Regions from separate parts of the Streptomyces sp. NPDC054047 genome, predicted to be linked through region 1. Evidence: riboswitches for the same ligand, from Rfam matches in the RefSeq annotation. Region 1 holds a riboswitch; each other region holds the start of a gene.
What was found. Region 1 has a riboswitch for cobalamin ahead of metE (5-methyltetrahydropteroyltriglutamate--homocysteine S-methyltransferase). Riboswitches for the same ligand answer to the same signal wherever they lie in the genome.

Region 1 (7,293 bases):
CCGGCGTGAGCGCGGCCCGCAGATCGGCGGGACGTGTCGCGGGTGCGCGCTGTGGCAGAAGTACCTCCAGGTCTGCCGTCAGCTCCTCCTCGGTGACCCACTGCCTGCCGCGGTTGACCATGGCGAAAGCGGTCACGGACAGGCACAGCAGCTCGGCCTCCACCGCGTGGGCGAGCTGTTCCTCGGTCAGCCCCGGATCGCTCTTGCTGACCTCTCGTGCCGCGAAGCGGGCCAGGAGCCGTTCGTAGAGGTCGAAGCCCGCGAGTTCTCCGTGCTCGCGCCGGAACGCGTTGTTCTGCGCGTCGTACAGCGCGACCATCAGCAACAGCAGCGGCTGGGAGCCCAGTTCACGCTGCGTCAGCACATGCTCCGGAGACAGGGGCAGCAGGGACTGGTGACGGAAGTACCCCGCGTTGGTCCGGTTCCACAGGTCGAGCCACCGTGTCACCTGCTCGTCGCTGAAGGGCTCAAGGCGTACGGCGATGCCGCCCGGCGAGAGGCGGGCCCGGTCGGCGACCGCCGTACGGCTGGTGACGACCACGGCCAGCGGGCGGCCGTGCGCGGCCTCGCGCTGCTGGAAGGCGGCCACCTTCTGTATGTAGTCGGACTGGCTCACACCGGTGGCCTGGAGGAGTTCGTCGAAGCCGTCGAGCAGGACGACGGGCAGCGCACGGCGCACCGTGCGCGTCACGTCGGGCCAGGCCATGGCCTCCCCGGTGGCGTCGCGGATCGCTGTCTCGATCTGGTCCTGGATCGCCGCGTCCGCGGGTACGGCGGACAGCGGCACCCGTACGACGAGAAAGTCGTCGGCAGGCAGCCGCGCCGCCAGGACGCGGGTCAGCACGGACTTGCCCGACCCCGGCTGCCCCAGGAGCAGGAGCGGCGTCTCCACGGCCTGCGGCGCGGTGAACAGACCCGCCAGATAGCCTTCCAGGTCCTGGTGGACGGGGCGCTCCTCCCACCAGGACTCCTCCGAGAGGCGGTCGGCGGCCCCGAAAGCGGCCACCTTGAAGTCCGGGGAGATGTATCCCGCGCCGAGCGTGGGGACCACCAGGCCCTCGGGAAGGTCCTCCAGGGACAGCAATGGCGCGTTCATCGCCGCCCGCGACGCGCGGTTCAACGCCACGTACCGCTCGGCCGCGACCCGCCCGTCGGCCGCCCTGGCGACCGCTTCCTCCAGGTGCCGCAGCGTGCCTTCGATGCGGCGGACCTCGTGGCGGGTCGCCTGGTGGTCGGTGATGTTGACCCAGACGGCCACCTCGGGGAACTCGGCCGCGAGGCGCCGGTACATGATCTCGTACGCGGATACGGCCCGTCGGGGAGCGGACTCCACCAGGGAGGCCCGCAGCTCCTCCCGCTCCCGCTCCGGTACGGCCTCCCAGGCCGCACAGCCCGACACGTACTCCAGGACCTGATCGGAGAGCCCGCCGTAGAAGCCGCGCAGCGTAACGAGCTCCGACTCGTAGGGACGGTGCGGCGCGGGCATCGGCACCTCGGCGTGCAGCAGCTCGTCCGCGAGGGCCGCGAGCCGCCCGGACTCCGGCGTCCGGCCGGTGGTCATGCGGAGGGCGTCCGCCCTGCCGACACTCAACTCCCGCCCGTCGAAGGGGAGATCGAGTTCCTTGAGCGTGTCGAAGTACGAGGCCAACACCACGACGGCGTGCGCCGCTGCAAGGCGTTGAGTGCGGTCGAACCGGCCGAGGCCGCGCGAGCGCTCCGCGAGGCCGGAGAACAGGGACTGGCTCAGGCGGGCCAGCTCGCCCCGGGCGTCGAACAGGCTCAACGCCAGAGCGGACCCGCCGCCGGTGGCCACCAGGAGCGCGCCGCCGGTCAGCCGGTCGAGGGCCACGAGCGCGGGACTGTCCGCCCCGCCCAGCAGGCGCACCGCGTCCGCGTAACTCATCCCCCTGGGCACCGGTCGCCTCCCAGCTCCGTGACGGAACGGCCAGTGCGTCCATCATGGCGGGCGGGGCGGCCATGCGTCCCCACATGGCCGCCCCGGTCCGCTTGTTCGGGTCAGCGACGCTCGGGCAGTTCCGCCCTCACCTCCCGTGCCGCCGCGACCAGGTTCTCCAGGGAGGCCCGGGTCTCGGGCCAGCCGCGGGTCTTGAGACCGCAGTCCGGGTTCACCCACAGCCGTTCGGCGGGGATGGCCTCAAGTCCCTTGCGCAGCAGGGCCGCCGCCTCCTGCGCGCTCGGTACGCGCGGGGAGTGGATGTCGTACACGCCGGGACCCGCCTCGCGCGGGTAGCCGTGCTCGGCCAGTTCGCGGGCCACCTGCATGTGCGAGCGGGCGGCCTCCAGGCTGATGACGTCGGCGTCGAGGTCGTCGATGGCCTGGACGATGTCGCCGAACTCCGCGTAGCACATGTGCGTGTGGATCTGGGTGTCCGGGCGTACGCCGCTGGTGGTGAGGCGGAAGGACTCCGTGGCCCACTCCAGGTACGCGGGGTGCTCGGCGGCGCGCAGCGGCAGGGTCTCGCGCAGTGCGGGCTCGTCGACCTGGATGACCGAAGTGCCCGCCGTCTCCAGGTCGTCGACCTCGTCGCGCAGGGCGAGGGCGACCTGGCGCGCGGTGTCGCCGAGCGGCTGGTCGTCGCGGACGAAGGACCAGGCGAGCATGGTGACGGGACCGGTGAGCATGCCCTTGACGGGACGGTCGGTGAGGGAGTTGGCGTACGAGGTCCAGCGCACCGTCATCGGCTCGGGCCGCGAGATGTCCCCTGCCAGGACCGGCGGGCGCACATAGCGGGTGCCGTAGGACTGGACCCAGCCGTGTTGTGTGGCGAGGTAGCCGGTGAGCTGCTCGGCGAAGTACTGCACCATGTCGTTGCGTTCGGGCTCGCCGTGCACCAGGACGTCGATGCCCGCCTTCTCCTGGAAGGCCAGGACCTCGCGGATCTCGTTCTTGATGCGCTCCTCGTACCCGGCGGTGTCGATACGTCCCGCACGCAAGTCGGCCCGTGCCGTGCGCAGTTCGGCGGTCTGCGGGAACGAGCCGATGGTGGTCGTGGGCAGCTGCGGCAGGCCCAGCCGCGTCCGCTGGGCCGCCGCCCGCTCCGGGTAGGCATGTGCGCGGCGGGCGTCGGTTTCGGTGACGGCGGCGACGCGGGAGCGTACGGCCGGGTCGTGGGTGAGGGCGGAGCCCGAGCGGGACGCCAAGTCGGCGCGGTTGGCCGACAGTTCGGCCGCGATGGCGCCCGTGCCCTGTGCCAGGCCGCGGGCAAGGGTGGCGATCTCGGCGGTCTTCTGGTGGGCGAAGGCCAGCCAGCGGGCGATCTGCGGGTCGATGTCCCGCTCGGCGGTGGAGTCCAGCGGGACGTGCAGCAGGGAGCAGGACGCGGAGACGTCGACCCGGTCGGCGAGGCCCAGGAGCGTGCCCAGGGTGGACAGCGACTTCTCCAGGTCGTTGATCCAGATGTTGCGGCCGTTGACGACGCCCGCGACAAGACGCTTGCCGGGCAGACCGCCGACGGCGGCGAGGTCCTGGAGCTGGCTGGCGGCGGCCTCGGTGAAGTCCAGGGCGAGGCCGTCGACCGGTGCCTTGGCGAGCACCGGAAGCGCCTCGCCGAGCCTGCCGAAGTAGGAGCCGACCAGGAGCTTCGGGCGGTCGGTGAGGGCGCCCAGGTCGCGGTAGGCGCGCGCGGCGGCGTTGAGTTCGGCCGGGGTGCGGTCCTGGACCAGGGCGGGCTCGTCGAGCTGCACCCACTCGGCGCCCGCGGCGCGCAGGTCGGCGAGGACCTCGGCGTACACGGGAAGCAGACGGTCCAGGAGGGTGAGCGGCTCGAAGCCGGCGGCCACGCCGGGCGCGGGCTTGGCGAGCAGCAGATAGGTGACCGGGCCGACGAGGACCGGGCGGGCCGCGAGGCCGAGCGCGATCGCCTCCTTCAGCTCGGCGACCTGCTTGGCCGAGTCGGCGGTGAAGACGGTGTCCGGGCCCAGCTCCGGTACGAGGTAGTGGTAGTTGGTGTCGAACCACTTGGTCATCTCCAGCGGCGCCACGTCCTGGGTGCCGCGGGCCATCGCGAAGTATCCGTCGAGCGGATCGGTGTCGACGGCCTCGCGGTGCCGCTGGGGGACCGCGCCGACCATGACGCTGGTGTCCAGGACGTGGTCGTAGTACGAGAAGTCGCCGGTCGGCACTTCGTCGATGCCGGCGTCGGCCAGATGCCGCCAGGTGGACCGGCGCAGCTGCGCCGCGGTGTCCCGGAGGGCGTCGGCGGTGACGCGGCCCTTCCAGTACCCCTCGACGGCCTTCTTCAGTTCCCGGTCGGGGCCCTGGCGGGGGTAGCCGTACACGGTGGACCGTGCTGCCGCGGCTGCGGACTTCGCTGTCACGGAAATCTCCTTCGCGAGATGACTCCTGAGCATCCCGGGGACGGGACACGGACGCGAAGGGATGACGGACTGGATGGACCGAACGCGCGCCTGCGGCTGCTCCACCTGATCCGACGCCGACCCGCCCACGAGGTCACCGGGATGTCCGCACGTGAGGGGTCACGTACGGGCAACGGGCAGGTCTTCGGACTCGCGGGCACACCTGCCGAAACAAGTTCCTACTGGCCGTCGCTTCCCGGATCCGCGCTCGGATCCAGTGCTCATGACGGCGGTCGTTCCCACTCACCGCTGCGGGGCAGTCCCGGATTCCCACCGGGTTCCCTCTTACGACGCTCCTGCCTGGCGGACAGGGCGAACCAGCTGCACCGGTCAGGCTAAGGGGTGGTCCGGCCTCTTGGGCAGTACTGATCACATTCCGGACCGTGAGGTGAGACACGGCGGCGGGGCGGTCCGCCATCAGCTCCAGGACCCTCGCGCGATCGATGGCCCCGCCCCTCCTGAACCTCGCGCGTACGGGGCGCGCACGGCCGAGGCACATGGGCTGACCAGGGGCGTACGCCCTGGTCGTGTGCGCTCGCGCGTGCCACAGCCGGGGCGGTCCCGCAAGTTGTCAGGAGGCTCGATCGAGCACTAGGGTCACCACGCCTTGGTGCTCGGGAAATCCGGTGTGATGCCGGTGCGGCCCTCGCCACTGTGATCGGGAAGTCCGGCTCCAGCCCTCGCGGCAGCCACTGGGTGCTCACGCACCCGGGAAGGCGGAGTCCGGTCGGTACGACCCGTCAGCCAGGAGACCGGCCAAGGCGCGTTGTCCATCCACGAGGTGCTGGAGAGGGTCTGCTTAGCCATGCACATAGCCGAGGGTTTCCTCCCGCCGGCGCACGCGATCGCCTGGGGCGTAGCGTCCGCGCCGTTCGTCGTCCACGGAGTCCGCTCCCTGACGCGTGAGGTCAAGGAGCACCCGGAGAGCACCCTGCTCCTGGGCGCATCCGGCGCCTTCACTTTCGTCCTTTCCGCACTGAAGATCCCCTCCGTCACGGGCAGTTGCTCGCACCCGACGGGCACGGGCCTCGGCGCGATCCTGTTCCGGCCGCCGATCATGGCGGTCCTCGGCACCATCACGCTGCTGTTCCAGGCGCTGCTGCTGGCCCACGGCGGGCTCACCACGCTCGGCGCCAACGTGTTCTCCATGGCGATCGTCGGGCCATGGGCCGGATACGCCGTCTACAGCCTCCTGAAGCGGTACGACGTGCCGCTCATGGTCGCCGTGTTCTTCGGCGCCTTCGTCGCCGACCTGTCCACGTACTGCGTCACCAGCGTCCAGCTGGCCCTGGCGTTCCCCGACCCGAGCAGCGGATTCCTCGGCGCCCTGGGCAAGTTCGGCGGCATCTTCGCCGTCACCCAGATCCCGCTGGCCGTCAGCGAGGGCCTGCTCACCGTCGTGGTGATGCGGCTGCTCGTGCAGTCGAGCAAGGGCGAGCTCACGCGGCTCGGCGTCCTGCTGCGGGGCAAGTCGTCAGCGGCCGTGACCGCAGAGAAGAACGTGACGGCAGAGAAGAACGTGACGACGGAGAAGCAGACGGAGACGGGGGCCAGCGCCTGATGAGCCGCAACGCGAAGATCAACACTCTGCTCCTCCTCATCGTCGCCGCGCTCGCCGTGCTGCCGCTGGCGCTCGGTCTCGGCGACGACGAGAAGGAGCCGTTCGCCGGGGCCGACGCCCAGGCCGAGACCGCGATCACCGAGATCGAGCCGGACTACGAACCCTGGTTCTCGCCGCTGTACGAACCCCCCTCCGGGGAGATCGAGTCCGCGCTCTTCGCCCTTCAGGCGGCGCTGGGCGCGGGCGTCCTCGCGTACTACTTCGGTCTGCGCAAGGGACGCCGCCAGGGCGCCGAGCTCGCACTGGCCGAGAAGGCCGCCACAGCCGAGAAGGCCGCCACAGCCGGGAAGGCCGCCACGGAGCGGACCGCCGACGGGGAGAGCGCCCGGGCCGAGACCGAGCAGGTCTGACCCCGCGTGCTGCCCATCGACGCGGCGGCGCACAGCAGTCGCTGGCGCCGCCGCCACCCCGTGGACAAGGCCGTGCTCGGCCTCGGTTTCACCGTCCTCGCCGTCTCTCTGCCGCCCTGGCCGGGTGCCGCCCTGGTCCTGGTCGCCGCGCTCGCCGTACTGCTCGGGCCCGCCGGTGTGCCGCCGCGCAAACTGTGGCGCGCCTACCGCGTGCCGCTCGGCTTCTGCGTCACCGGCGCCCTGACCCTGATCGTGCAACTCGGCGGCCCCGAAGGGTTCGTCACGCTCGCCGACGGCGGCCCCGCACGCGCGGGCGGTCTGCTCCTGCGCACGTCGGCGGCCTCGCTCGGCGTCCTGCTCTTCGCCTTCACCACGCCCATGTCGGACCTGCTGCCCCGCCTGGTGAAGGCGGGCGTACCGGCGCCGGTCGTGGACGTGGCCCTCGTCATGTACCGCATGAGCTTCCTGCTCCTGGACTCCATGAGCAGGATCCGGCAGGCGCAGGCCGCGCGCCTGGGCCACACCACCCGGGCCGCCACCTGGCGTTCGCTGGGCGGCCTCGGCGCCACCGCGTTCGTGCGCGCCTTCGACCGGGCGGGCCGGCTGCAGGCGGGGCTCGCCGGGCGCGGCTACGACGGGACGCTGCGGGTGCTCGTGCCCGACGCCCGGATCTCCCGCGGCTTCGTGGCCGTCAGCGCGGTACTCCTCACGGGCCTGGTGGCCCTCACCCTCGTACTGGAAAGGCTTCTTCCATGAGCGAGCCGAGCGCTCCTCGCGAACCGGGCGAGTCCTTGGTCGCTCTGCGCGCCGCCTCCTACGCCTACGAGGACGGGCCCACCGTGCTCAGCGGCCTGGACTTCGATGTCACCGAGGGGCGCGCTCTCGCGCTGCTCGGGCGCAACGGCAGCGGCAAGACCACCCTCATGCGGCTGCTCAGCGGCGGAC
Region 2 (7,293 bases), on a different contig from region 1:
AGCTCCTCGCCGCGGTCGCGCTCGCCGTCTGCACCACGCTCCTGGTGAAGTCCGGACGCCTCAAGTGGGCCTGGATCACCGGCATCCCGCTCGCCTGGGACGCCACGGTGACCCTGACCGCCAGCTGGCAGAAGGTCTTCTCCAGCGACCCGCGCGTGGGCTTCTTCAAGCAGCGCTCGATCTACCAGGACGCCATCGACGACGGCAAGATCCTGCCGCCCGCCAAGTCCATGGACGACATGCACACCGTCGTCACCAACTCCACGGTGGACGGCGTCCTCTCGGCCGCGCTCGCCCTGCTCATCGTCGTCGTGATCGCGGACGCGGCCCGCATCTGCGTGAAGCACATCCGCAACCCGCAGTCCTCGAAGCTGAGCGAGGCGGAGTACGTGGAGTCGAAGCTGACCGCACCGGCCGGGCTCATCGCGACACAGGAGGAGAAGGCGGAACTGGCGGCGGCCGAGGCCAGGGCTTCCGACGACGCGCAGGTCCCGTCATGACGTGGGTGCTGCGCGGGCTGCGCTGGGTGCGGTGGTACGCACGGGAGTTGACCGACGAGTCCGCGTACGACCGCTATGTCGCCCACACGCGCAAGACGCATCCCGGGGCATCCGTCCCCTCCCGGAGGGAGTTCGAGCGAATGCGGACGGATCAGCAGGAGTCCGACCCCAGGCAGGGGTTCCGCTGCTGCTGACCCGTGCGGATTCCGTGCCGATCCCGCGCTGAGCAGGCACATCGACCTGTCCGATACCCGTCCGGTATCCGGACGGGGGTTCCATAGATCAATACTCTCGCTTAGATTTCCCGCACGTTAAAGGTGGGATAAGCGAGGGAGCGGAGCCGCGAAGTGTCAGATGCGCCTGAAGTGAGCAGACCGGTGGTCACGCCGGTCCGCGTGGTCATTGCCCTCTGTCTCGTCGCGCCGTTCGTGGCGATGCTCTGGGTGAGCTCCTACGCGAAGGTCGAACCGACCTTCATCGGCATCCCGTTCTTCTACTGGTACCAGATGCTGTGGGTCCTCATATCCACCCTTCTCACCATGATCGCCTACAAGTTGTGGCAGCGTGACCAGCGCGCCCGCAAGGCCGAGCAGGCCCAAGGGGGTGCGACCCGATGAACGAGCTCGCAGCTGACACGGGCGGCGTGAACGGCATCGCCCTCGCCGTCTTCATCTTCTTCTTCGCCGCCGTCACGGCGATGGGCTTCCTGGCCGCGCGCTGGCGCAAGGCCGAGACCGAGAGCCTGGACGAATGGGGCCTGGGAGGGCGCTCGTTCGGCACCTGGGTCACGTGGTTCCTGCTCGGCGGCGACCTCTACACCGCGTACACCTTCGTCGCCGTCCCGGCGGCGATCTACGCGGCGGGCGCGGCCGGCTTCTTCGCCGTTCCGTACACGATCCTCGTCTACCCGCTGATCTTCACCTTCCTGCCGCGCCTGTGGTCCGTCTCGCACAAGCACGGATACGTGACCACCTCCGACTTCGTGCGCGGGCGCTTCGGCTCCAAGGGGCTCTCGCTGGCCGTCGCGGTCACCGGCATCCTCGCCACGATGCCGTACATCGCGCTCCAGCTGGTCGGCATCCAGGCCGTGCTCGACGTCATGGGCGTCGGCGGCGGTCCCGACACCAACTGGTTCATCAAGGACCTGCCGCTCCTGATCGCGTTCGCGGTGCTCGCCGCGTACACGTACTCGTCGGGTCTGCGCGCGCCCGCGCTGATCGCGTTCGTGAAGGACGGTCTGATCTACCTCGTCATCGCCGTCGCGATCATCTACATCCCGATCAAGCTCGGCGGCTTCGACGAGATCTTCCAGGCGGCGAACGAGAAGTTCTCGGCGACCAACGAGGCGGCGGGCAAGCCCGTCGCGGGCCTGGCACCCGGCGCCGGCGGACAGTGGACCTACGCCACGCTCGCGCTCGGCTCCGCGCTCGCGCTGTTCATGTACCCGCACTCGATCACGGCGACGCTCTCCTCCAAGAGCCGCAACGTGATCCGCCGCAACACCACGATCCTGCCGCTCTACTCGCTGATGCTGGGCCTGCTCGCGCTGCTCGGCTTCATGGCGATCGCGGCCGGGGTCAAGGTGGAGAACGGGCAGCTGGCGATCCCGCAGCTGTTCGAGACGATGTTCCCCGACTGGTTCACCGGCGTCGCGTTCGCGGCCATCGGCATCGGCGCCCTGGTGCCGGCCGCCATCATGTCCATCGCGGCCGCGAATCTCTTCACCAGGAACATCTACAAGGACTTCATCAAGCCGGACGCGACACCGGCGCAGGAGACCAAGGTCTCCAAGCTGGTCTCGCTGCTCGTGAAGGTCGGCGCGCTCGCCTTCGTCCTCACCATGGACAAGACGGTCGCGATCAACTTCCAGCTCCTGGGCGGCATCTGGATCCTGCAGACCATGCCCGCGCTGGTCGGCGGCCTGTTCACGCGGTGGTTCCACCGCTGGGCGCTGCTCGCGGGCTGGGCGGTCGGCATGGTCTACGGAACGGTCGCCGCGTACGGCGTCGCGTCGCCGACGCAGAAGCACTTCGGCGGCTCGTCCGACGAGATCCCCGGCATCGGCGAGATCGGCTACATCGGACTCACGGCATTCGTCCTGAACGTGGTGGTCACGGTGGTCATGACGTTCGTCCTGCGCGCCATGAAGGCCCCTGACGGCATCGACGAGACCTCTCCCGGGGACTACACCGCGGACGTGGGCGACCCCGGCGTCGTGGAAGAGCTGCCGCCGGCCACGGTGGGGGCGCCGGGCGGGCACTGAGCCTGTTCTCGTACGGGCCTGTTCTTGTACGTACGTGACGCGGGCCGCCGGAGAAATCCGGCGGCCCGCTGTCGTACGTACCGCCCTACGAGGCCTTGTAGAGCTCCGTCCGGACCCGCGCCGCCGCCTTGGTCGCCAAGGAGATCGCCCGGTCCTTGTGCGGGCCCGCGTCCACCAGGACGAGCACGCCGCCGACCCGTACCTCGACCTTGTAGTGCCGAGTCTCCGCGTCGTGGTCGTCGCCCCCCTCGTACCGCTTGCTCTCGAGGATCGCCTCGTCGCCGAGGTCCGGCAGATCATCGACCGCGTGGTGCTCCACCACCGGGGCCGCGTCGGTGTCGACGGTGACACTGGGGCACGCCTTGTGGAGTTGCCGGCGCAGTTCGACATGGCGCCCGGCCCGCGCGTCCGGCATCGAGACCAGGGTCTGGGAGAGCACGGGGTCCCCTTCGTCGGCGATCGCGCCGGGGAAGGGAAGAATCGTCTGGCCGGCGCTGGCTCCCCGCATGCCGGACAGCTCCGCACTCGCCTCGTCGCCGGGATCGCAGGCGCCCCAGTCACCGCCCCCGTAGCCCCGGTTGAAGCCGCCCGTGCCGACGTCGGTCGCCTTGGCCCGCGGGCCGGTGGCCTTCGCCGGGAGCAGCGCCGACTTCAGCTCGGCGCCCGTGAAGCGCCTGCCGGGATCGACGTCGCCGTCGACACCCGCCGCCGAGGGCACCTGTTCCTCACCTTCGCCGCACCCGGCGAGCACCATCAGGAGTACCGCCGCGCAGCCCGCGCCCCGTCCTCGCACGCCGTCTCCCCCTGTTCGACGATCAGTTCGGCGCCACCCTAGGGGATACGCACGCCGACACAAGATGTGGGGCTGCGGCTCAGAGCCAGCACAAGATGTATGCTCGTGCTCGCTGTCGCCGCAGGGGAATCCGGTGCAAGTCCGGAACTGTCCCGCAACGGTGTATGAGTACGCATTTGTCGTGCTCGCAAGTCCGATGACCTGTCGACAGCGCACCCGTTCCGACCGGTCCGGGTGCCAACGACGTCCGGGCCTCGTGGAATGGGCTGGTGGACGCGGAGCGCGGCCCTGCCCTGGGCGGCCGCCCCGTGTGTCACTCCTGCCCTCCTCAAGGCTCCGAGCCGAGCGAGGGAGTGCTCCGTGACCATCGCGCCAGCCGAACCTGCGTCAGCGCAGACCACCGGCGGTCAGCAGACCACCGACGGCCCAGGAACCGCGCTGCTGCGTACCCTGACCGACCTCACCGCCGATCTCCCCGACGCCGAGCCCGGCAGAGTCGCCGCCGCCGCGCTGCGCGGCCGCTCGGCCAGGGGGGACGCAGAGAGCACAGCGGAGCTGCGGGAGCTGGCGACCGAGGCCGCCGCGGGGCTCATCTCCGAGGACCCGACGTACTCGCAGCTGGCGGCCAGGCTCCTCAGCCTCAGCATCCGTGACGAGGCCGCGTCGCAGGGAGTGCGCTCCTTCTCCGACTCGGTCGCCGTGGGGCACCGCGAGGGACTGATCGCGGACCGCACCGCCGCGTTCGTCACCGACCACGCCGAGCACCTGGACGGTCTCGTGGAGGCCGCCCTGGAGGACGGCGCCGACTTCCGCTTCGGCTACTTCGGCCTGCGCACCCTGCACAGCCGCTATCTCCTTCGCCACCCCATCACCCGGCACGTCATCGAGACCCCGCAGCACTTCATGCTGCGCGTCGCGAGCGGCCTCGCCGAAGACGACAGCCTGCGCTCGGTGGACGAAGTCGCCGCGCTGTACCGCCTGATGAGCCGCCTGGACTACCTGCCGTCCTCGCCGACGCTCTTCAACTCCGGCACCCGGCACCCGCAGATGTCCTCCTGCTACCTCCTCGACTCCCCGCTGGACGAGCTGGACTCCATCTACGACCGCTACCACCAGGTCGCGCGCCTCTCCAAGCACGCGGGCGGCATCGGCCTCTCGTTCTCCCGCATCCGCGCCCGCGGCTCGCTGATCCGCGGCACGAACGGCCACTCCAACGGCATCGTGCCGTTCCTCAAGACCCTGGACGCCTCCGTCGCCGCCGTGAACCAGGGCGGCCGCCGCAAGGGCGCCGCCGCGGTCTACCTGGAGACCTGGCACTCCGACATCGAGGAGTTCCTGGAGCTGCGCGACAACACGGGCGAGGACCAGCGGCGCACGCACAACCTCAACCTCGCGCACTGGATCCCGGACGAGTTCATGCGCCGGGTCGCCGCGAGCCAGGACTGGTCGCTGTTCTCGCCCGCCGACGTGCCCGAGCTCGTCGACCTGTGGGGCGAGGAGTTCGACGCCGCCTACCGCAAGGCCGAGGCCGCCGGGCTCGCCCGCAAGACCATCCCCGCCCGTGACCTCTACGGCCGGATGATGCGCACCCTGGCGCAGACCGGCAACGGCTGGATGACGTTCAAGGACGCCGCCAACCGCACCGCCAACCAGACGGCGGAGCCCGGCCACACGGTCCACTCCTCCAACCTCTGCACGGAGATCCTGGAGGTGACGGACGACGGCGAGACGGCCGTCTGCAACCTGGGTTCGGTGAACCTCGGCGCCTTCGTGGACACCGCCGCCGGCGACATCGACTGGGAGCGGCTCGACGAGACCGTCCGCACCGCCGTCACGTTCCTCGACCGCGTCGTCGACATCAACTTCTACCCGACCGAGCAGGCCGGCAGGTCGAACGCCCGGTGGCGTCCGGTGGGCCTGGGCGCGATGGGTCTGCAGGACGTCTTCTTCCAGCTGAAGCTGCCCTTCGACTCCCCCGCCGCGCGCGCCCTCTCCACGCGCATCGCCGAGCGGATCATGCTCGCCGCGTACGAGGCGTCCGCGACCCTCGCCGAGCGCAACGGACCGGTGCCCGCCTGGGAGAAGACCCGCACCGCGCGCGGCGTCCTGCACCCCGACCACTACGGCGTCGAGCTGACCTGGCCGGAGCGCTGGGCCGCGCTGCGCGAGCGCATCGCCGTGACCGGCATGCGCAACTCGCTGCTCCTCGCCATCGCGCCGACCGCCACGATCGCGTCCATCGCGGGCGTGTACGAGTGCATCGAGCCGCAGGTCTCCAACCTCTTCAAGCGCGAGACGCTGTCCGGCGAGTTCCTCCAGGTCAACGCCTACCTGGTGCAGGAGCTCAAACGGCTCGGCGTCTGGGACGCGCAGACCCGCGAGGCGCTGCGCGAGGCCAACGGCTCGGTGCAGGGCTTCAGCTGGATCCCCGCCGAGGTCCGCGACCTCTACCGCACCGCGTGGGAGATCCCGCAGCGCGGCCTGATCGACATGGCCGCCGCGCGCACGCCGTTCCTGGACCAGGCGCAGTCCCTGAACCTGTTCCTGGAGACGCCGACCATCGGCAAGCTCTCCTCCATGTACGCGTACGCCTGGCAGCAGGGCCTGAAGACCACGTACTACCTGCGCTCGCGCCCGGCGACCCGCATCGCCCGCGCGGCGGCCGGCCGCACCGAAGCCGCCGAGCCCGCCCCCGTACCCGCCCAGGCATCGGCCGAAGACGCCGTCGCCTGCTCCCTGGAAAACCCCGAGTCCTGCGAGGCCTGCCAGTAATGAGCTCCACCACCAACGCCGAGAAGAACCTCCTCGACCCGGGCTTCGAGCTGACTCTGCGCCCCATGCGCTACCCCGACTTCTACGAGCGCTACCGGGACGCGATCAAGAACACCTGGACCGTCGAGGAGGTCGACCTCCACTCGGACGTCGCCGACCTCGCCAAGCTCTCGCCCGGCGAGCAGCACATGATCGGCCGCCTGGTCGCGTTCTTCGCGACCGGCGACTCGATCGTCTCCAACAACCTCGTGCTCACGCTCTACAAGCACATCAACTCCCCCGAGGCGCGGCTCTACTTGAGCCGTCAGCTCTTCGAGGAGGCCGTGCACGTCCAGTTCTATCTGACGCTGCTCGACACCTATCTGCCCGACCCGGAGGACCGCGCGGCGGCCTTCGACGCGGTCGAGGAGATCCCCTCCATCCGCGAGAAGGCCGAGTTCTGCTTCCGCTGGATGGACTCCGTCGAGAAGATGGACCGCCTGGAGAGCAAGGCGGACCGCCGCCGCTTCCTGCTGAACCTGATCTGCTTCGCCGCGTGCATCGAGGGGCTCTTCTTCTACGGTGCCTTCGCCTACGTCTACTGGTTCCGCTCGCGCGGTCTGCTGCACGGCCTGGCGACCGGCACGAACTGGGTCTTCCGTGACGAGACGATGCACATGAGCTTCGCCTTCGACGTCGTCGACACCGTCCGCAAGGAGGAGCCGGAGCTCTTCGACGACGCGCTGGAGCAGCAGGTCACCGACATGCTCAAGGAGGCCGTCGAGGCCGAGCTGCAGTTCGCGCGCGACCTGTGCGGTGAGGGCCTGCCCGGCATGAACACCGACTCCATGCGCGAGTACCTGCAGTGCGTCGCCGACCAGCGCCTCCAGCGGCTCGGGTTCGCGCCGGTCTACGGCTCGTCAAACCCGTTCTCGTTCATGGAGCTCCAGGGTGTCCAGGAGCTGACCAACTTCTTCGAGCGGCGT
Region 3 (7,293 bases), on a different contig from region 1:
TGGGCGCACCTGCCCAGTGTCCGGCCCGGGGGGTGCCAGGGCCAGTGGGCGGGGCTCCCGGAGTGATGCGAAGTGATGTCGGCCGCCGGACGCGCGCGCCCTCAGCGCTGCCCGTAGCCCCGCAGTCTGTCCTCCGCTTCCCTCAGCTGGCCCGCGGACAGGAGCGTCGGGGCGTGACCCGGGATCGCGCTGGCCGTCAGCCACAGGCGGGACATCCACTCCAGCTGCGCCGTGCGGTCGTACGCCTGGTCCAGGGTGTCTCCGTAGGTGATGGTTCCGTGGTTCTGGAGCAGGCAGCCCGTGCGGTCCCTGAGCGCCCGGAGCATGTTCTCGGCCAACTCCTCGGAGCCGTAGGGCGCGTACCGGGCGACCCGGGCCGGGCCGCCGAGGGCGGCCGCCATGTAGTGGATGGGCGGGAGCTCGGGGACGAGGGTGGAGACGGCGGTGGCGTGCACCGCGTGGGTGTGGACCACGGCTTTGGCGTACGTGGTGCGGTAGACCGCCAGGTGCATGGGCAGTTCGCTGGTGGGGGCGAGATCGCCGAAGAGCTGGTTGCCGTCCACGTCGACACCGACCGCGTCCCGCGGCCCCAGCCGGTCGTACGGCACGCCGCTGGGGGTGACCAGGATCGTGCCGCCGACGCGCACCGAGACGTTGCCCGACGTGCCGACCACCAGGCCGTCCGCCACCGTTCTGCGGGCCGCCGCCACCAGCTCGTCCCACGCCCGCTCCATCGCGTCCTGCCGGTCGTCGCCCTGCTGCTCCGTCATGCCGTGATCCTGCCAGCCGCCGGGCCGCGCCACCGTAGTGCGGAGCCCAGAAGTCCGTAAGAGCACGCATCGGCACAAAACACCCTTTGCCACTGATTGGCTTGGCCGGTGGTCGACCGACATTGAATGATCTTCCAGTACCATCTGGGGGTTTTGTCCCATACGTCGTCATCCGGGGGGAAATATGGCTCGTGACCACAAACCGTCCCGCCACCGCGCCCGCGTCATCGCGGCCTCGGTGGCGACTCTGGCCCTCGGGGGGACCACCCTCGCCGAGATTCCGGTTTCGGCGGCGGGCAAGGCGAGAGGGCACGACGTCTCGTCGCACCAGAAGAACGTCGACTGGCGGAAGGCGAAGAGCAAGGGCGCACGCTTCGTCACTTCGCCGTGCCGAGCAAGTCGTCGGGCAAGAAGTCGGGCAAGAAGCAGGCCGCGTACTTCATGAGGCACGGTGGACGGTGGCGGGCGGACGGCATGACACTGCCGCCGGCCCTGGACATCGAGCACAATCCGTACAGCCGCCGGAAGTGCTACGGCATGAGCAGGACCGGCATGGTCAACTGGATCAAGTCCTTCAGCGACGAGGTGAAGCGGCGGACGGGGCGGCGCCCCGTGATCTACACGACCACCAAGTGGTGGAACACCTGCACGGGCGGCAGCCGGGCCTACGGCGCGCATCACCCGCTGTGGCTGGCACGCTGGTCGTCGACGTCGGGAGCGCTGCCCAAGGGCTGGTCGCACCTGACCATCCGGCAGTACGACAACGGCGGCAGACTGCCGGGTGACCAGAATCTCTTCAACGGCTCGCCGAACCAGTTGAAGAGGTTCGCCCGGGGGTAGCCCAGACACCCTCGGAAGCCCGGATTCCGGGCCTCGCACCGCCACTCCGGCCGATCCCCGGCAGGACCCCGGCGGAACCGGAGTGACGGTGCCCCGAATTGGGTCACCGCACGGCCCGGCCCAGTTCACTTTCCGTTCACCCAGGTTGCCTACGTTCCACTTGCCACTGACGTCCAACAGAAGCCTGGGTAAATGGAACACATCACGCTTCTCCTCGGGATCGTGATCGTTACCGCTCTCGTGTTCGACTTCACGAACGGTTTCCACGACACAGCCAACGCGATGGCCACCACCATCTCGACCGGCGCCCTCAAGCCCAAGACGGCGGTGGCCATGTCCGCCGTGCTGAATCTCGTCGGCGCCTTCCTGTCGGTGGAGGTCGCCAAGACGATCTCCGGCGGGATCGTCAACGAGGACGGACTGAAGACAGAGGTGATCTTCGCGGCCCTGGTGGGCGCGATCCTCTGGAATCTGTTGACCTGGCTGGTGGGCCTGCCCTCCAGCTCCTCCCACGCACTCTTCGGCGGCCTCATCGGTGCCGCGGTCATGTCGATGGGCTGGTCGTCGATCGACGGCGGCACCGTCGTCACGAAGATCCTGATCCCCGCGATCGCCGCGCCCCTCGTCGCCGGCATCGCCGCGACGCTGGCCACGCGCCTGACGTACCGCATCGGGCGCAACACCGACACCAAGGCGACCGCCAAGGGCTACCGCACCGGCCAGATCGCCTCCGCGGGCCTCGTCTCGCTGGCGCACGGCACGAACGACGCGCAGAAGACGATGGGCATCATCACGCTCGCCCTGATCACCGGCGGCGTCCTGAACCCGGGTGCCAACCCCCCGATGTGGGTCATCGTCTCGGCCGGTGTCGCCATCGCGCTGGGCACCTACCTCGGCGGCTGGCGCATCATCCGCACCATGGGCAAGGGCCTGACGGACCTCGCGCCGCAGCAGGGCTTCGCCGCCCAGACCAGCGCCGCGACCGCGATCCTCGCCTCCTCGCACATCGGCTTCTCGCTCTCCACCACCCAGGTCTGCTCGGGCGCCGTGATGGGCGCGGGCCTCGGCCGCAAGGGCGGTGTGGTCCGCTGGTCCACGGCGACCCGCATGTTCGTCGCCTGGGGCCTCACGCTCCCGGCCGCCGGTCTGGTCGGCGCGGGCGCGGAGTTCCTCACCAAGCAGGGCCCCTGGGGCGTCGCGGCGACCGCCGCGCTGCTCATCGGTGGCTCGGCCGTGATCTGGGTGCTCTCCCGGCGCAACGCCGTCGACCACACGAACGTCGCCGACGACGAGATCGGCGGCCCCTCCGGCGCCGAGCCCGCCGGTGTCGTGACCACCGCGATGGCCGCCGTCTCGCCGCCGCCCACCGGGTCGGCCGTGGCGAGCGCCGACGTCGACTTCGTCAAGGCCACCATCCCGGCCCCGACCGGCACCGTGGCGGATCCCGCCCGGCCCGCCACGGTGTAAGGACAACTCAGCATGAACATCGACTGGGCAGCTCTCGGCTCCGTGTTCGGAGTCAGCCTCGGGGTGACGGTGGCCCTGGTGGGCCTGTTCACCCTCGGCATCGTCGGCCTCTCCAAGCGCGAGGCGGCCACCTCCGGCTCCTCTTCCACCACCGCCGGCACCACCGCCGGCACCGTCCCCGTGGCGGCACGCACGGGCGCGTACGCGTGCTTCGCGCTCTGCCTGGCGGCCGTCGCGTACGGGATCTATCTGATCGTCGCCTGACGGCACTTCGGCCTCACGGGAGCCGGGTGGGACACGCCTCGACGAGTGCGTCCCACCCGGCTTTCGCGTGTCCGCCGTGCCCGGCCCGCGCCGACGCACGCCGACGCCGGGAAACCGGCCCCATGTGGGCCTCGGCACACTCTCCCGTACCAGGTCAACGGCAAGTTGACGGGCGTTCGCGGGCGTGGTGGACTGCCGGAGCCATTACGGCGGCAGGAGAGGAAGCCGGTGCGAATCCGGCGCGGTCCCGCCACTGTCATCGGGGAGCCCCCTCCTCGGAAGCCAGGAACTCTCGCCGCCGGTCACGTCGAACCAGGGCGCGGACACCCTGAGTGAGGACATATCGCCATGCGCGGCCGCCCGTTGCCGGTCTCTGTGCCCCTGCCCTTCCAGGCCAGGCCCCTCGCTCCTCTCCTCCTTCCGGTCGGCTGAACCCGTGCGTGCCGACCGCGACTTCGCGTACGGCGCCGCCGCCGGCCTCCTCGGTGACCTGCTGCTCGGCGATCCTCGCCGCGGGCACCCGGTCGCCGCGTTCGGCCGGGCCGCGGGCGCCGTCGAGCGTGTGCTGTGGCGTGACCACCGCGGGTGGGGCGCCCTGCACGCCGTGGTGTGCGCCGGGGGCGCGGCCGGTGCCGCCGCCCTGGCCTCTTCTCTCGTACGTGACTCACGCGCCGCGTCCGTCGCGCTGACCGCCGCCACGACCTGGGCCGTGGTCGGCGGGACCTCGCTGGGGCGTGAGGCGCGGGCCATCGGCGGGGCGCTCGCCGCCGGGGACGTCGAGGTGGCGCGGGAGCGGCTGCCGCATCTGTGCGGGCGCGATCCGCAGGCTCTGGACGCCGACGGCATCGCGCGGGCCGTGGTCGAGTCCGTCGCCGAGAACACCTCCGACGCGGTGGTCGGTGCGCTCGTGTGGGGCGCCGTCGGCGGGGTGCCGGGGCTGGTCGCCTTCCGTGCCGTCAACACGCTCGACGCCATGGTCGGGCACAAGTCCGTGAGGTACCGGCGCTACGGGTGGGCCTCCGCGCGGCTCGACGACGTTCTGGGCTGGCCGGGCGCCCGGCTCACCGCGGTGCTGGCCGCCGTCGCCGGGGACGCTCCGAAGGGAGCCCTGCGCGCCTGGCGCGCGGACGCGGCCAAGCATCCGAGCCCCAACGCGGGGCCCGTGGAGTCCGCCTTCGCCGGGGCGTTGGGGGTACGGCTCGGGGGGAGCCTCTCGTACGGAGGCCGGGTCGAGCACCGGCCCGTCCTGAACACGGGCGGGCGGGCCGTCGACGTGACGGACATCGAGCGGGCCGTGCGGTTGTCGCGGCGGGTCGGACTGCTGGCCCTGGGGGTCGCGGCAGTGGTGAGCACTATGCGGAAAGGCGGCGCCTCGTGAGTGGTGGACTGCTCGTGGCCGGGACCACATCGGACGCGGGGAAGAGCGTCGTCACCGCGGGCATCTGCCGGTGGCTGGCCCGCAAGGGAGTCTCCGTCGCGCCCTTCAAGGCGCAGAACATGTCCCTCAACTCCTTCGTCACGCGCGAAGGCGCCGAGATCGGACGGGCCCAGGCCATGCAGGCGCAGGCCGCCCGGGTCGAGCCGAGCGCGCTGATGAACCCCGTGCTGCTCAAGCCCGGCAGCGACCGCAGCAGCCAGGTCGTCCTGATGGGCAAGGCCGTGGGCGAGATGAGCGCACGCGGCTACCACGGTGGACGGCAGGAAGCGCTGCTCTCCACCGTCGTGGGATGCCTGGAGGAACTTCGGGGCAGCTATGACGCCGTGATCTGCGAAGGCGCGGGCAGCCCCGCCGAGATCAACCTGCGGCGCACGGACATCGTGAACATGGGGATCGCGCGGGCCGCCCGCTTCCCCGTCCTCGTCGTCGGCGACATCGACCGCGGTGGCGTCTTCGCCTCCTTCTTCGGGACGACGGCGCTGCTCAGCGCACAGGACCAGGAACTGGTCGCCGGGTATCTCGTCAACAAGTTCCGGGGCGACGTCTCGCTGCTGGAACCCGGGCTCGACATGCTGCTCGGGCTCACCGGGCGGCGCACGTTCGGTGTGCTGCCCTTCCAGCACGGCCTCGGCATCGACGAGGAGGACGGCCTGCGGGTGTCCCTGCGGGGCGCCGTGCGCGAGTCCGCCGTCACCCCGCCGGTCGGTGAGGACGTGCTGCGGGTCGCCGTCTGTGCCGTGCCGCTGATGTCGAACTTCACGGACGTGGACGCCCTGGCCGCCGAACCCGGCGTCGTGGTGCGGTTCGTGGACCGGGCCGACGAGCTCGTCGACGCCGATCTCGTGGTCGTGCCGGGCACGCGCGGCACCGTGCGCGCCCTGGAGTGGCTGCGCGAGCGCGGTCTCGCGGACGCCATCGCGCGGCGCGCCGCCGAGGGGCGGCCCGTGCTCGGGATCTGCGGCGGCTTCCAGGTGCTCGGCGAGCACATCGAGGACGACGTCGAGTCGCGGGCGGGCGCCGTGGACGGGCTGGGGCTGCTGCCCGTGCGCGTGCGGTTCGAGCGCGAGAAGACCCTCGCGCGGCCGGTCGGCGAGGCGTTGGGCGAACCCGTCGAGGGGTACGAGATCCATCACGGCGTCGCCGAAGTCCTGGGCGGAGAGCCCTTCCTGGACGGCTGCCGCGTCGGCGAGGTGTGGGGCACGCACTGGCACGGCTCCCTGGAGAGCGACGCGTTCCGGCGCCGCTTCCTGACCGAGGTCGCCCGCGCCGCCGGACGCCGCTTCGTGCCCGCGCCCGACACCAGCTTCGGCGCCCTGCGCGAGGAGCAGCTCGATCTGCTCGGCGATCTGATCGAGGAGCACGCGGACACCGACGCGCTGCTCGGCCTGATCGAGAACGGCCCCCCGTCCGGCCTCCCCTTCATCGCACCGGGGGCACCCTCATGACCGCGGAGGGGGACCGGTGAGACCCGCTGTCCCCTGCCCCGCCCCGAACCACGCCATGGAGGCCTTGTGAGTACCCCCTATCCGTTCACCGCTCTCGTCGGGCAGGACGACCTGCGGCTCGCCCTGCTGCTCAACGCCGTGTCGCCCGCCGTCGGCGGCGTGCTCGTACGCGGCGAGAAGGGCACCGCCAAGTCCACCGCCGTGCGCGCCCTTTCGGCCCTGCTGCCGCAGGTGCCCGTCGTCGCCGGCTGCCGCTTCTCCTGCGATCCGGCCGCCCCCGACCCCGCCTGCCCCGACGGTCCGCACGACGCCGGTGGCGCGTCGGTGCGGGACGCACGGATGGTCGAGCTGCCCGTCGGAGCCTCCGAGGACCGTCTGGTCGGGGCGCTCGACATCGAGCGGGCGCTCTCCGAGGGCGTGAAGGCCTTCGAGCCCGGCCTGCTCGCCGACGCCCACCGCGGCATCCTCTACGTCGACGAAGTCAACCTGCTGCACGACCACTTGGTCGACCTGCTCCTGGACGCCGCCGCCATGGGCGCCTCGTACGTGGAGCGCGAGGGCGTGTCCGTGCGGCATGCCGCACGGTTCCTGCTCGTGGGCACCATGAACCCCGAAGAGGGCGAACTGCGCCCGCAGTTGCTCGACCGGTTCGGGCTCACCGTCGAGGTCGCCGCGTCGCGCGAGACCGATCAGCGGGTCGAGGTCGTGCGGCGCAGGCTCGCGTACGACGACGACGCGGAAGGCTTCGCCGCGCGGTGGCACGACGACGAGTCCGAGCTGCGGGAGCGGATCGTCGCCGCGCGGGCGCTGCTTCCCCACGTGCGGCTCGGCGACAAGGCGTTGCGGCAGATCGCCGCCACCTGCGCGGCCTTCGAGGTCGACGGGATGCGGGCCGACATCGTGATGGCGCGCACCGCGACGGCGCTTGCCGCCTGGGCGGGGCGCGACGACGTGCTCGCCGAGGATGTGCGGCAGGCCGCTCTCCTCGCGCTTCCGCACCGGCGTCGGCGCAACCCCTTCGACGCCCCCGGGCTCGACGAGGACAAGCTCGACGACACGCTGGAGCAGG

Region 2: another riboswitch for cobalamin. It lies ahead of ACZ6ZP_RS27570 (ribonucleoside-diphosphate reductase subunit alpha); the one in region 1 lies ahead of metE (5-methyltetrahydropteroyltriglutamate--homocysteine S-methyltransferase).
Region 3: another riboswitch for cobalamin. It lies ahead of ACZ6ZP_RS00345 (cobalamin biosynthesis protein); the one in region 1 lies ahead of metE (5-methyltetrahydropteroyltriglutamate--homocysteine S-methyltransferase).

The regions. Positions count from the first base shown of each region.
Region 1 is NZ_JBVJKV010000006.1:241,334-248,626, forward strand. It holds gene ACZ6ZP_RS23435 (NACHT domain-containing protein) at 1-1,915, opposite strand, end outside; gene metE (5-methyltetrahydropteroyltriglutamate--homocysteine S-methyltransferase) at 2,017-4,338, opposite strand; cobalamin riboswitch at 4,497-4,714, opposite strand; cobalamin riboswitch at 4,969-5,152, shown strand; gene ACZ6ZP_RS23445 (energy-coupling factor ABC transporter permease) at 5,183-5,938, shown strand; gene ACZ6ZP_RS23450 (energy-coupling factor ABC transporter substrate-binding protein) at 5,938-6,348, shown strand; gene cbiQ (cobalt ECF transporter T component CbiQ) at 6,355-7,104, shown strand; gene ACZ6ZP_RS23460 (energy-coupling factor ABC transporter ATP-binding protein) at 7,101-7,293, shown strand, end outside.
Region 2 is NZ_JBVJKV010000008.1:200,136-207,428, reverse strand. It holds gene ACZ6ZP_RS27595 (carbon starvation CstA family protein) at 1-500, shown strand, start outside; gene ACZ6ZP_RS27590 (YbdD/YjiX family protein) at 497-694, shown strand; gene ACZ6ZP_RS27585 (DUF3311 domain-containing protein) at 848-1,117, shown strand; gene mctP (monocarboxylate uptake permease MctP) at 1,114-2,763, shown strand; gene ACZ6ZP_RS27575 (hypothetical protein) at 2,849-3,556, opposite strand; cobalamin riboswitch at 3,656-3,779, shown strand; gene ACZ6ZP_RS27570 (ribonucleoside-diphosphate reductase subunit alpha) at 3,917-6,328, shown strand; gene ACZ6ZP_RS27565 (ribonucleotide-diphosphate reductase subunit beta) at 6,328-7,293, shown strand, end outside.
Region 3 is NZ_JBVJKV010000001.1:61,251-68,543, forward strand. It holds gene ACZ6ZP_RS00320 (alpha/beta hydrolase family protein) at 1-9, opposite strand, end outside; gene ACZ6ZP_RS00325 (class II aldolase/adducin family protein) at 102-770, opposite strand; partial or broken gene ACZ6ZP_RS00330 (GH25 family lysozyme) at 955-1,610, shown strand; gene ACZ6ZP_RS00335 (inorganic phosphate transporter) at 1,803-3,077, shown strand; gene ACZ6ZP_RS00340 (hypothetical protein) at 3,090-3,341, shown strand; cobalamin riboswitch at 3,513-3,655, shown strand; gene ACZ6ZP_RS00345 (cobalamin biosynthesis protein) at 3,778-4,719, shown strand; gene ACZ6ZP_RS00350 (cobyric acid synthase) at 4,716-6,224, shown strand; gene ACZ6ZP_RS00355 (putative cobaltochelatase) at 6,291-7,293, shown strand, end outside.